2 regions of the Clostridium sp. JNZ X4-2 genome follow, and region 2 is predicted to be linked to the other one. Evidence: a T-box and tRNA genes for the amino acid it is inferred to sense, from the RefSeq annotation. Region 2 holds a T-box; the other holds one or more tRNA genes.
What was found. The T-box of region 2 lies ahead of ileS (isoleucine--tRNA ligase). A T-box ahead of a tRNA ligase gene usually reads a tRNA of that ligase, here a tRNA-Ile.

Region 1 (7,596 bases), 300 kb from region 2:
GAAGGGTTGGAAATTCTTCGGAGAGTGCAAAGGCATAAGGGAGCCTGACTGCGACACATACAGGTGGAGCAGGGACGAAAGTCGGTCTTAGTGATCCGGTGGTACCTCGTGGGAGGGCCATCGCTCAACGGATAAAAGCTACCTCGGGGATAACAGGCTGATCTCCCCCAAGAGTTCACATCGACGGGGAGGTTTGGCACCTCGATGTCGGCTCGTCGCATCCTGGGGCTGAAGTAGGTCCCAAGGGTTGGGCTGTTCGCCCATTAAAGCGGCACGCGAGCTGGGTTCAGAACGTCGTGAGACAGTTCGGTCCCTATCCGTCGCGGGCGCAGGAAATTTGAGAGGAGCTGTCCTTAGTACGAGAGGACCGGGATGGACTGACCTCTGGTGAACCAGTTGTTCCGCCAGGAGCACAGCTGGGTAGCTAAGTCGGGAAGGGATAAACACTGAAAGCATCTAAGTGTGAAGCCCCCCTCAAGACAAGATTTCCCACAGCGAAAGCTGGTAAGACCCCTTGAAGAACACAAGGTGATAGGTCAGAGGTGTAAGCGTGGCAACATGTTAAGCTGACTGATACTAATAGGTCGAGGGCTTGACCAAAAACAATATGGATAAATATTTACTGTGCAATTTTCAGAGGATATAGGTTAATTCTTATGAAATAGTATGCAAAAATAATGATAAAATTTCATAAAATATTAGCACTTAAATGGAAAGTGTAGTATAATATGAATTATAGTACTGTGAAGAGAAAAGTAAGTTAACTGTATCATTAAAGAGAGTCCTGGATGATGTGAATGGATATGAGAGGTTTTCTGAATTTGCACTTGGAGTTTAGAAGTTGATATTGTAGGCTTCTACGTTACCATACGTTATAATGGTAGAGTATTATCAATTAATTTGAAGTACTTTATAAGGTATGAGCCGTGAGGTTTATATGAAGTTGGGTGGATATCACGAAGGCTTTCGTCCCTTTTTAAGGGAGAAGGCCTTTTTTTATTGTAAAAAAGGAGTCTTGCTATTATGTCACAAAAAGAATTTGAGAAGAAATTGAAACAAATATTTGAATACTTTCATCAGACACCAGAATTATCTTATGAAGAATATAATACCACAGATAAATTGGCTGAGCTTCTTAAAGCAGCCAATATAGATATACTTGATTTACCACTAAAAACAGGTATTGTAGCTGAAATTAAAGGAAAAAAAGAGGGGCCTATAGTTGCAATAAGAACGGATATAGATGCTTTACCTGTTACTGAAGAAACAAATTTGTCATATAAATCTAAAAATCAGGGTAAGATGCATGCCTGTGGTCACGACTTTCATATGACAACTATACTTGGAGCTGCATATCTATTAAAAAGAGATGAAAAGAATCTTCAGGGAACTGTTAAAATTCTATTTCAGCCTGCTGAAGAATCTAGCCATGGTGCGGAGGAAATTATTAAAACTAAGGCTCTGGAAAACGTTCAGGCAATATTTGGCTTACACACCGCTCCGGATTTGGATGTAGGGACACTTGGAACAAATGTAGGTGCCCTGACAGCTGCTGTTGATAGATTTGAGGTTGAAGTTACAGGTGCAGGCACACATGCAGCACATCCTGATTTAGGTATAGATCCTATAGTTGTTATTTCAAATATAGTAATGGCATTACAGACAATTGTAAGTAGAAATATTCATCCTTTTGATCCTGCAATAGTGAGCGTAACTCACATAGAAAGCGGACATACATGGAATGTAATACCTGAGAAGGCTTATATTGAGGGTACAGTGAGAACACTTAATGAAGAAGATAGGAGTTTGATACCAAGGAATATAAAAACACTTGCACAAAATATTGCCAAGTCTTATGGTGCCAGGGCTGACTTCAGATGGTATGAAGGACCTCCGGCAACTAATAACGATAAAGCGTGGACAGAAGTGGCAATTAGGGTTGCCAAGGATACTGGTTATAAAGTGAAAATTATACCTCCTAAACTTGGGGGAGAAGATTTTGCCTATTATCAGAAAAAGTTGCCGGGTGCTTTTGTAGATATAGGGGTAGGGATAGGAGAGTCTCTTCATAGTCCCAAATTTAGAGCAGATGAGTCCGCCCTCCTAAAAAGCTCAGAATATTTTAGGAACCTTGCGGAGCAAGCACTGATTGTAATAAAAAAAGGTTAAGTACCTTATCTCATGGATGCTATTGCTAGCACTGGTTTTTTAAAATGAAAAATAAGTAGTAAGGAGGATTCCTTAAGTGATTGATTTAAAAGATGTATACAAAACATTTGATCAAAATGGGACAAAAATTCAAGCCCTGAAAGGGATAAATATAAATGTGGACAAAGGAGATATATATGGAGTTATAGGATTTAGTGGAGCAGGAAAAAGTACACTTTTAAGAATGGTTAATTTTCTTGAAAGGCCCACTTCTGGAACTGTAATAGTTAATGGAAAGGATATTGGAAAACTCAATAAAAAGCAGCTTATAAATATTAGAAAGCAAATAGGCATGATATTTCAACACTTCAATCTTTTGAATTCTAAGACTGTATTTGATAATGTGGCGATTCCATTAGTGCTTGATCATACACCTAAAAATAAAATATTAAAAAGGGTAGAAGAGCTTCTTAACTTTGTAGGACTGGAAAACAAATCAAAAAGTTATCCTGATGAACTATCAGGTGGACAAAAGCAGAGAGTGGGTATTGCAAGAGCACTTGCAACAAATCCTCATATACTTTTATGTGATGAAGCTACATCGGCTTTGGATCCACAAACAACTGAATCAATACTTGAACTTTTAAAAAAGATAAATCGAGAATATGATATTACAATTTTATTAATAACTCATCAGATGAATGTAATACAAAAAATTTGCAATAAAGTGGCTGTAATGGAAAAAGGTAAGATAATTGAAAAGGGAAGTGTAATAGATGTATTTGGAAATCCAAGGGAAAAAGTTACAAAAGATTTTGTTTATAGTGTAACTAATGATGATATTCCCATAAGCATATTAAAGCTTATTGAGAATAATAAGCAAGATGTAAAAAGCAGAAGACTTTTAAGACTGAAATTTATAGGGAATTCTGCATTGATACCAATGATATCCATAATAACAAAAAAATTTGATATTGAAATAAATATCCTAAATGCAAGTGTAACAGAGCTTCAGGATACACCTATGGTAAATATGATAATAGAATTTGAAAGTGATTGTGATTTAGTTAAAAAAATCAGTGATTATATTAAAAAACAGAATATTTTTGTAGAGGAGGTGGTATAAATGCAGACCATAGATATGTCTCAGATTTACACAGCAATACTGCAGACCTTATATATGATTTTCATACCTCTGTTGATAGGGTCTGTCTTAGGAACCGTTTTAGGAATATTAATGGTGACAACAAGGCCTGGAGGAATATTAGAGAACAAATATCTCTACAATATTTTGAATCCTATTGTAAATATATTTCGTTCTCTGCCTTTTATAATTTTGATGGTTGCAATAGTACCTTTTACTAAACTTATAGTTGGATCATCTATAGGCACAAGTGCTGCATTGGTACCTCTTACCGTTTTTATTATTCCGTATATTTCCAGGCTTGTAGAAAACTCACTTCTAGAAGTGGATAGTGGAACTATAGAAGCTGCAGAAGCAATGGGAGCAACATCTTTTCAGATAATATGGTATTTTTTACTTCCAGAGGCTATGGGTTCACTTGTTCTGTCACTTACTACTGCAACAATAGGGCTTGTAGGAGCTACTGCAATGGCAGGAACTATAGGTGGGGGAGGAATAGGAGATGTAGCGATATCCTATGGATATGAGAGATTTGATACTGAAGTAATGATTATTACAGTAATCCTGCTTATAGTATTTGTTCAACTTATACAAACAATAGGCAATACGCTTTCTAGAAAAGTTAGAAGACATTAAAAAATTTTAAGGGGGAAAATATAATGATGAAAAAAATACTAAAACCTACTATAGCATTACTGATTGTATTTATATCGGCAGTAGGCTTGGCGGGATGCGGATCAAAGAATGGTGCGGATTCCAGTACAAAGAAAGAGATAAAACTAGGGGTTTCTCCAGGGCCTTACAATGATCTTTTTAATGCAGGTGTAAAACCGATTCTTGAAAAAGAAGGTTATAAAGTCACACTAGTGAATTTCTCGGATCTTCTTCAATCAGAAGTGGCATTGACAGAAGGAAGTCTGGATTTTAATGTTGCACAGCACAATGCTTATGTTAAGGCATATAACAAGGAAAAGAAGGCAGACCTTGTGTCCATAGTAAAAATTCCCACAGTAAGGGCAGGAATTTTTTCTAATAAACATGCATCAATAAATGAGGTCAAACAAGGAGATACAATATTTATTCCTAAAGATCCATCAAATGCGGCAAGAGCTTATTCACTACTTGAAAAAGCTGGATGGATTAAGATAAAAGAGGGGGTAGTAAAAACTCTTGCAACTCAAAAGGATATAGCAGAAAATAAATATAATCTTAAAATAGTTGAAATGGATTCTTCACAAATACCACGTTCTCTTAATGAAGCAGATTATGCAGTGCTTCCAGGAGCTATTGTGTATATGGCAAAGATAGATGCAACTAAGGCACTTCTCTCTGAGACGCTTGTAGATGATCTTTATATAACTGTTGCAGTAGATGGCAAGAATAAAAATGCAAAATGGGCACAGGATATAGTAAAAGCTTATAAATCACAGGAATTTAAAAACTATTTAAAGGCAAATAATTCTAAAGGATATTGGGTCTTGCCAGGTGATCTCAAATAAATATAAAGTTTCCTAGTATTATATTATACCAATTAGAAAAGAAGGTTTATAAAACTTCTTTTCTAATTGGCTATTCCAATAAGAAAAAATTATTTTAAAAAGGTATTGACAATCAATCAAAAACACAGTATAATATTAAACTGTAGTGCAAATGAAAAAATATCTGGTGGTAATAACGTGAAGGCAACACCCCTTACCATTTCGAACAGGAAGGTTAAGCTTCACAGTGCCCATGGTACTGCAGGGGAGGCCCTGTGGAAGAGCAGGTCATCGCCAGGTAATATATGGATCTTTAGCTCAGTTGGTTAGAGCAACCGGCTCATAACCGGTTGGTCCGGGGTTCGAGTCCCTGAAGGTCCACCATACGGGGGTATAGCTCAGCTGGGAGAGCATCTGCCTTGCACGCAGAGGGTCAAGAGTTCGAATCTCTTTATCTCCACCAAATGAGTAACAATTTGTTACTCGTTTTTTATAGAAATTTATGTTTTGTGTGAATTATTCCGTGGTAGCTCAATGGTTGAGCATTCGGCTGTTAACCGAAGGGTTGGAGGTTCGAGCCCTCTCCACGGAGCCATTTAATTATATAGATAGTTTAGAAGAGAACTAAAAGTCGTGCTGACTTTTAGTTTATTTTTTTGTCTATTGTTATGTGTAGTATATTAAGTATAATCAAATTATTGCGAAAATTTACTTGATTTTAGAAGGGATTTTAATTTATAAGTAGAATATATAATTAAGCGCAAAGTAAGAGGAGGAATTGCTTATGAAAAAATATTCAACAAAGCATTTAAGAAATGTGGGGATCATTGGTCATAGTGGATCCGGAAAGACTACATTAACAGAAGCAATACTTTACTATACAAAGGCTATAGATAGATTTGGGAAAATTGAAGATGGAAATACTGTCAGCGATTATGACACTGAAGAAAAAAAGAGAAAAATATCTTTATCTGCATCAGTAGCTTCGTGTGAGCATAATGATGTAAAGATAAATTTAGTTGATATGCCGGGATATTTTGATTTTATAGGAGAAACTATGGAAGGATTAAGAGCCATTGATATAGCTATGATTGTTGTGTCAGGTGTATCTGGGATTCAGGTAGGAACTGAGAAGTCCTGGAATTATGTGAATAGAGATAATCTTCCCAGAGCTTTTTACGTAAATAAATTGGATAGGGAAAACTCCGATTTTGGCAAAGTACTGGAGGAGTTAAAAGAAAAGTTTGGTATATCTGTGGTACCTGTTCAATATCCAATAGGTAAAGAAAACGGTTTTAGAGGCGTTGTAAATGTAATATCAAGAAAAGCTAGAATATTTGACAACAAAAGTAAATCCATGATAGAGGCAGATATACCACAAGATATTTTAGAAAAAGTAGATGAATGTAAAAACATGATTATGGAAGCTGTAGCAGAAACAGACGAAGAACTTTTAGACAAATACTTCAACGAAGGTACTTTAAGTGATGAGGATATATATACGGGACTAATAAATGGATGTTCAAAAGGTGAGGTGGTGCCTGTAATGTGTGGTTCTGCTTTAACTGGAATAGGGATAGAAACCTTAATTGAAGATATAATTGAATGTTTTCCTTCACCTGAAAATTTAGAGTTGGTTAATGCCAAAAATATAGAGGATGATTCTGAACTTAGTGTGAGAATAAATGAAAGAGAACCTTTTTCGGCTTTTGTTTTTAAAACTATAGCAGATCCTTTTGTAGGAAAATTATCCTTATTCAGAGTTATAACAGGAAAGTTAAAATCTGATATGACAGTATATAATGTTAAAAAGAATAAAAATGAGAAAATAGGTGTCATGTACTTTTTAAAGGGCAAGCAGCAGATTCCTACCTCTGAAATAACAGCAGGGGATCTAGGTGCTGTAGCTAAACTACAATTTACAAATACGGGAGATACTTTATGTTATCCTCAATCTTCTATAATATTTGAAGATATTAATTTTCCCCAGCCGGTAATTTCAATGGCAGTTTTACCTAAATCTAAAAATGATGAAGATAAAATATTAAGTGGATTAAATAAGTTAATAGAAGAAGATCCTACTTTTAAGATATCAAGAGACATAGAAAATGCGGAAGCAATAATATGGGGTTTAGGCGAAACACATATTGATGTAATATCATGTAAATTAAAATCTAAATTTGGTGTAGAAGTTATTCTGCAAGAGCCCAAGGTACCTTATAGAGAAACTGTAAAGAAAACTTCAGACGTTCAGGGAAAACATAAAAAACAATCAGGTGGACATGGTCAATATGGTGATGTAAAAATTAAATTTGAACCAAGAAGTGACGGAGAAGATGACTTGGAATTTGTAGATAAAGTAGTGGGGGGAGTAGTGCCAAGACAATATATACCGGCAGTGGAAAAGGGATTGAGGGAGTGCATTAATCATGGAGTTCTGGCTGGTTATCCCGTAATAAGATTAAAGGCCACCCTGCATGATGGTTCCTATCATCCTGTAGATTCTTCAGAAATGGCATTTAAGGTAGCTGCCTCCTTAGCATATAAGAAGGGACTTTTAGAAGCAGAACCTATATTATTAGAACCAATTGAACATATAGAAATATTCGTGCCTGAATATTATATGGGAGATATAATCGGTGATATCAATAAAAAAAGAGGAAGAGTACTGGGAATGGAGAGTTCTGAGGAAAAACAGGTAATAATAGCTGAAATACCTCAAGCTGAAATGTTTAAATATGCTACGGATTTAAGATCTATGACTCAGGCTAGAGGAGATTTTACAATGAGGTTTGAGAGATATGAGGAAGTACCAAGTTCTGAGGT
Region 2 (7,596 bases):
CTCTTTCAATTAATTCATGCATCAGCACATAATTTCTTTCTTCCAGCTCCTGTTTATTTATCAACTTTATAAGCATCCTCATACCAACAGATCCCATATCATAAATAGGCTGTGATACAGTAGTTAATTTAGGATAAAATATAGATGACAAATATATGTTATTAAAACCCATTACATCTATATCTTCAGGTACTTTTATTCCTTTATCCCTAAGTGCATTTATAGCTCCTATTGCAATTTCATCACTAGTGCAAAATATTGAATCTATTTTCGTTTTATTCAATATTTCATTTATGCCTTTATATCCATCTTTTGCTTTAGAACTGCTAAAATAAACCTTATCTTTATTAAGTTCTAAATTATTTTCCTGAAGAGCCCTTCTATATCCTTTATACCTCATAGCACTAGCATTAACTGTATCTTCCCCTGCACCTATATAAGCTATGTTTCTATTCCCTTTTTCTATCAAATAAGTAGTGCCATCATATGCTGCCTTTTCATTATCAATAGTTACACTGGGAATATCATCCTCTTTACTTGTGGTTTCTACCAGAACCATAGGTAATTGAAGCTGTTTTATAAGCTCTAAGATTTTTGGTTCCAGGGAATTGCTCATGTATAAAACTCCATCTGACATTTTTTCTTTTAATACTTTTAAGTACTCAATTTCCTTTTCTATATTTAAATCAGTATTGCACAGCATTATGTTGTAGTCATATATATTTGCCACATCTTCAGCTCCCCTTACTATTTCAGGGTAAAACTGATTGGATATATCCGGAATTATTATTCCTATAGTTCTTGTCTTTTGCGTTTTAAGACTTCTTGCCACTATGTTAGGCCTGTATCCCAGTTTTTTAATAGCCGACAATACTCTTTTTTTTGTTTCTTCATTCACAACGTCTACATCATTAAGTACCCTGGATACCGTAGCAATTGAAACTTCTGCCTCTCTAGCCACGTCCTTAATTGATACCGCCACTTTATATCACCTACCAATTTGCGTTTTTTATAATTATACTTATAAAATTATTTTATTACAAGATAATTTACATCTTTTTATTAACTATCTACATTTTAGCCTATAAAACTTCATTTTAACAACTTCCCAGTTCCAGATAAAGCAAAAACTCCCTGGAACTAAGAAATATGTTTATTTAGAATTTCAACAATTAATCTATTGGGTTTACTTTATTTTACCACTTCTGCTGCTATATCAAATTCTTCTCCATTAATATTACATTTATTATATTTTTTATCAGCATTATAAGTAATATTTACAGAAAGAGTTTCCTTTTGAATTTGACTTTCAAATTTTTTTACCACAGCCTCAAGCTTTTTATTTCCTGAAACATATAAGTTTATCTTATCTGCCACTTCAAAGCCGCTTTCTTTTCTCATATTCTGTATTTTACTTAAAATTTCTCTCAGGTTTCCCTCTTCTTTAAGTTGTTCCGTAATAGTGGTTTCTAAAACCACCCCTATATCTCCCTCTCCTGCAAAAGCAAATCCCTTTAATCCTTCCATTGTAATAAGTAAATTTCTAGAATTTAATTCTATTTCTGTTTCTCCTATCCTCACTTTTACTATTTCATCATTATTTATTTTTCTGGCAAGTTCCATCTGATCCATGGAGGATATTTTTTCTCTTATTTTAGGTATTAATCTTCCATATCTTTTTCCCAGCTCTGGCAGGTTCGGTTTTATATTAAACTCTACATATTCAGATAAATCTGCATTAAATGCTATTTTTTTAATGTTCAATTCACTTTTGATTATATCTTCATAATACTCAGGAAGCTCCTTTACACTTATGAGCATTTCCGAAAGAGGCTGCCTGTTTTTTATATTGGCTGCATTTCTAGCGCTTCTGCCTAATCTAACTATTTTATAAGCTTCTTCCATATCCTTTTCCAGCTCACCATTAATTACACTATCGTCATATTGGGGCCATTTACATAAATGTATGCTTTCCACTGCATCCTTATGGAGATTTACTACAAGATTCTGATAGATTTCTTCTGTCATAAATGGTACAAATGGTGCAGCAACTAGAATCAGTGTATTTAATACTTTATATAAAGTTACATATGCACTTATTTTGTCTTCTGTTAAATCTTCACTCCAGAATCTCGTTCTATTTCTTCTGACATACCAGTTTGAAAGTTCATCTACAAAGCTTCCAATGTTATTAGCTGCCTGGGTAATTTCATAATTATCCAAATGAGCTTCAGTTTCCTTTATAAGTGAATTCAATCTTGAAACTACCCACTTATCCATTATATTTTTACTTACAAAATCCTTATAGTCCAATGGATTAAAATTATCCAAGTCTGCGTAAAGAACATAAAAAGAATACACATTCCACAGAGTGCCCAGGAATTTTCTCTGACTGTCCTGAACTGCCTCTTCATAAAATCTAGATGGAAGCCATGGTGCACTTTCAGTATAAAAATACCATCTTGTTGCATCTGCACCCTCATTTTCCAAAGCCACTTCTGGACTCAATACATTTCCCTTATGCTTTGACATCTTCAAACCATGCTTATCCAAAACATGACCCAAAACCAAACAATTCTCAAAAGGACTCCTGTCAAATAATACTGTAGATATTGCCATAAGGGTATAAAACCATCCTCTTGTCTGATCTACTGCTTCAGATATAAATTGAGCTGGAAAATTTTCTTTAAAAAGTTCTTTGTTTTCAAATGGATAATGATGCTGTGCAAAAGGCATGGAACCCGAATCAAACCAGCAGTCAATTACATCTGGAGATCTTTTCATTTCCCCGCCGCATTTATCGCACTTCAATTTAATTCTGTCAATATATGGTTTATGAAGTTCTATATTATCCGGAACATTTATCCCTTTTTCTTTTAATTCTTCAATACTTCCTATACATTCCTTATGTCCACATTCACATTCCCATATTGGCAGAGGTGTACCCCAATATCTTTCTCTACTGAGGCCCCAATCTATTACCCCTTCAACAAATTTTCCAAATCTGCCTGTTCTTATATTGTCAGGATACCAATTTGTGTCATTGGTGTTTTTAACCAGTTTATCTCTCATGGAAGACATCCTAATGAACCAGGTATCTCTTGGATAATACAAAAGAGGAGTATCACATCTCCAGCAAAATGGATAAGAGTGGGTAAACTTTTCTGTTTTATAAAGTATTCCCTTCTCCTTTAAATATTCTATTATTTTAGGTTCCGCATCTTTTACAAAGATTCCTTTCCATGGAGTAACCTCTTCTTTAAATTTTCCCTGGGTATCTACTGAATTAGTCATAGGTATATTGTACCGCTTGCAGCTGTTACTGTCATCTTCACCAAAGGCAGGAGCAGTATGAACTATTCCGGTACCTTCTGTTAAGGTTACATAATCCGCATGAACAATATAATGTGCCTTACCCTCAAAGGATGCAAAATTAAACATTGGTTCATAATCCAGACCAACTAATTCCTTTCCCCTGAATTTTCTTAAGACCTCGTATTCATCTTCCAGGATTTTCAAAAGAGCTTCTGCCAATATTAAATGCTCTCCTTTATTAAGCACTTCCACATAATCATAATTTTCATTTACTGCCAATGCCATATTATTAGGCAGTGTCCATGGTGTTGTTGTCCATGCAAGTATATATTTGTCTTTATCCTTGAGTTTGAATTTAACATATATTGATGTCTCTTTTACATCTTTATAGCCTTGTGAAACCTCATGAGAGGAAAGTGCAGTACCACACCTTGGGCAATAGGGCACTACCTTATGCCCTTTATATAAAAGGCCCTTTTTCCAGATTTCTTTTAATGCCCACCATTCAGATTCTATATAGTCATTATGATAAGTTACATATGGGTTATCCATATCTACCCAGAACCCTATTCTGTCAGACATTTCTCTCCACTGGCTCACATATGTAAATACACTGTCCTTACACTTTTTTATAAAATTCTCCACCCCATAATCTTCAATCTGAGGCTTTCCCGAAATTCCAAGGTTTTTTTCAACTTCAAGTTCAACTGGAAGTCCATGCGTATCCCAGCCAGCCTTTCTTAAAACCTTATATCCCTTCATAACTTTGTACCTTGGTATAAGATCTTTTACAACCCTAGTTAGGACATGACCTATATGAGGTTTTCCATTAGCAGTTGGCGGTCCGTCATAAAAGGTAAAATATTCTCCGTTCTCGTTCTCCCTTAAACTCTTTTTCTCTATTTCTTTGTCTTTCCATAGCTTTAGAATATCTTTTTCCATTTGTACAAAACTTTTGTTATTATCAATCTTTTTATACATGGATTCGACCCCTTTCTATTTATACTGTTAAGTTTTTACTATTGTGTACATTTTATACACAAATCAGAATTTTAAGATTCAGAAAATCAATTATTTACAATAAAAAACTTCATCCAAATAGGACGAAGTTTTATTCGTTTATACCACCTATGGTAATACTTTTTACTGTTACAAACATTTCCTTAACGCAGAATTACGTAAGAGTTTACTCAAATAATCAAAATATCTTTCAACCCTTCAACTCCAAGGTGATTTTCTCCAAGTTATTCTATGAGTTCTCAACATCCTCACTCTCTGTAAGCAATACAAACTTAGATACTCTCCCCGTTCAATGTCTTTAGACTAGTCATTGTATAATTTCTCTTTATTATATTATATGAATTTTTTATTGTCAATTTATTTTATAATATTTGCTATTTAATTTTTTTATTTATATCCAAGTGTTTGCAGTATTCCGTCAGCTATAGCCTGTGCAAATTTTTGCCTATATTCATCACTGCTCAACTTCGCCGCATCATCGGGACTACTTACAAATCCCAACTCTACAAGGGCTGATGTTGCATCAGTATTTTTAGCAATATAAAGCCAGCTTCCATCTTTTAATCCCCTGTCATACATTCCAACTTCTTTTACAATACTATTTTGTATATTTGAAGCCAGCTTTTCTCCTTCTGAATTTCCTGTATAATATAAAGTTTCCGTACCATGAGCAGAAGACTCAGTAAAATAATTGGCATGAATACATATAAAATATTTTGCATTGGCGGAATTTGATATATCGCATCGTCTTTGAAGACTTTCATTGACACTCATTGGAACAGAACGCATATCTGTAGTTCTGGTATAAACTACATTTATACCCTTTGATTGAAGTATTGCACCGGTTTTTAATCCTACTGCTAGAGTAATGTCATCCTCCTGAAGCCCATTTATTCCTGTGGCACCAATATCCTTTCCCATTCCATGCCCTGGATCTATAACTATTACAGGTGTGTCGTTTGACGGTGGTGTTTCAGTGGGATTTGAAGCTATAGTCAAAGTAAAAAGTACTTGTCTATTATAACCAGGTACCGTTCCCTTATAAGTAAATGTGCCGGTTTTAGAAGAATCAATTGAGTCAGCCCACCATATTACCGGTACTTTTTTGCTTGTGCCATCACTCATAGTAGCTTGTACACTAGTAGGAAGTGAATATTGGTCTCCTGCAGTTATATTATCAGACAAATTTGATATGGAACTTATAGTTATTTCTTTATTCCCATCCATAGATCCCAGAGCTTTCAAAATTCCCTTTGCAACAGCCGCTGCGCTTTTATTTTGATAATCATCACTTCCAAGCAGTGCACTCTCTTCAGTACTAGTCATAAATCCCAGTTCCACCATGACTGCCGGAGCCACAGTTCCTCTAAGTATGGTATGTTTATACGCTCCTGCCTTAATTCCTCTGTCTGTACGTCCGGTATAACTTATCATCTCATTCTGAATTTTCTCAGCAGCATTTTTGGCCGAATCACTACAATCAGTATAATAAGTCTCTATTCCACTTACCTGGGAACTTCCCCCATAAGAATTACAACGCAAAGCTACAAACAAATCTGAATTTGCCTTATTTGCTGTATCAAAACGGGTCTGTAAATCCGAACTGCTGTCCCATGTTACATTATCCTCTTTTCTGGTATAAACTACATTAACTCCATTTTGCTCTAGTATTTTCCCCAACTTTAATGCCACAGACAAATTTACATCTTTTTCTTTTAGACCTGACTGACTCACATTTCCAAAATCTGTACCTCCATGACCTGCATCAATGGTAACGGTGTACTTTGCATTTCCAGAAGAAGCTGGATTTGATTTCACTGTGAACTGCATTTTAGGCTGATCCTTTAAACTTTTACCAGATGCAGATTTCAAGCCGTTTTTTACAGTTAGGTCATAGGTTTTTCCATATGTATACTGTGTTTTAGGGGTAATTACTATATTTGTTCCATCTTGTCCAACTTGCAGGGAAACTGGAACCACATTACCATCACTGTCTGTTACAACTATATTGGAGTCATTTACCGTATTCATGTCCAATTTTATGTTGAATTTTATATTCCACGATTTATTTACTTCTACATCTTTTCCTACAGTCATTCCATCATATCCAGCTGCTTTCACATCATTAACCCCTGCAGATGCTATAAGCATAAATATAAAACCCATTAACAGTACCATATAAATTCTTGCATTTTTCAAATAATCACCTCCATATACACCTTATATTATTATAATATAAGGGTATTAATTTTGTATATAAAAATAGATATATTTACATATTAATCTAAGATATATATTTTTTTAATAAAATATTTGTAGTAATGGTATAATACTATTAAGTGATTCTTAAAAAGAATCTGCCCAAAACCATACTATTGTTTATTCCCCACTTTGAAGGAGTTGGGGTATTGGAAGGATAAAAGCAAAAAAATTTTATGATAAGGAGATGTTTTTTATGAAAATAACATGGTTAGGCCATTCCTCTTTTTTATTGGAGGATTCAAACTGTCATAAGCTTTTGACAGATCCTTTTGATGAAACTGTGGGATATAAAGTTTTCCAGGGAGAAGTGGATTTGATTACAATAAGTCATAATCATTTTGATCACAACTACACACAAAATATAAAATACGGCCACATTATAAATAAAACAGGTTCTTTTAATTTATATGACATTCCTATTATGGGAATTCCTTCTTATCATGACAAAGTTAGAGGAGCCAAAAGAGGGAAAAACATAATATTTATAATAGAAATGGATGGTTATCGAATATGTCATCTTGGAGATCTGGGATATATATTATCCAAAGATGAGATAGAAAAATTAGGCAGCATAGATGTGCTGTTGATTCCGGTAGGAGGTAATTTTACCATAGATGGTAAAGAGGCCGCAGAACTGACCAGATCCATTAACAGTCATATGGTAATTCCAATGCATTATAAAACTTCCTCTTTAACTTTTGAATTGGATGGTCTGGAAAAATTCCTTAAATATATGAAGGGTGCAGAAAGAATTAAGAACAATTCCCTAGTTATAGAAAATAAACTGCAAGAATACAATTCAGTTAAAATACTCGATTATAAATAATTTTTGAATGAAATCATCTTGAATATCTTAATGAAATACTAATTGTGTTCTACATGCTCTAACCCTGCGTTAAACAGCCTGTTTATATGTTCGTCATCTAGTGAGTAATATACTGATTTTCCATCTCTTCTAAACTTAACCAGCCGAGATGTTTTTAAAATTCTAAGCTGATG

Region 1: it encodes a tRNA-Ile, which carries the amino acid that the T-box ahead of ileS (isoleucine--tRNA ligase) is inferred to sense. The anticodon was not compared.

What each region holds. Positions count from the first base shown of each region.
Region 1 is NZ_CM142685.1:78,501-86,096, forward strand. Features, by position in the region: rRNA gene ACYUJ6_RS00465 (23S ribosomal RNA) at 1-600, shown strand, start outside; gene ACYUJ6_RS00470 (amidohydrolase) at 1,024-2,169, shown strand; gene ACYUJ6_RS00475 (methionine ABC transporter ATP-binding protein) at 2,246-3,274, shown strand; gene ACYUJ6_RS00480 (methionine ABC transporter permease) at 3,275-3,928, shown strand; gene ACYUJ6_RS00485 (MetQ/NlpA family ABC transporter substrate-binding protein) at 3,952-4,791, shown strand; rRNA gene rrf (5S ribosomal RNA) at 4,954-5,070, shown strand; tRNA gene ACYUJ6_RS00495 (tRNA-Ile) at 5,078-5,154, shown strand; tRNA gene ACYUJ6_RS00500 (tRNA-Ala) at 5,158-5,233, shown strand; tRNA gene ACYUJ6_RS00505 (tRNA-Asn) at 5,291-5,365, shown strand; gene fusA (elongation factor G) at 5,555-7,596, shown strand, end outside.
Region 2 is NZ_CM142685.1:3,334,980-3,342,575, forward strand. Features, by position in the region: gene ACYUJ6_RS16040 (LacI family DNA-binding transcriptional regulator) at 1-982, opposite strand, end outside; gene ileS (isoleucine--tRNA ligase) at 1,192-4,296, opposite strand; T-box leader at 4,412-4,637, opposite strand; gene ACYUJ6_RS16050 (N-acetylmuramoyl-L-alanine amidase) at 4,723-6,534, opposite strand; gene ACYUJ6_RS16055 (MBL fold metallo-hydrolase) at 6,791-7,423, shown strand; gene ACYUJ6_RS16060 (ArsR/SmtB family transcription factor) at 7,462-7,596, opposite strand, start outside.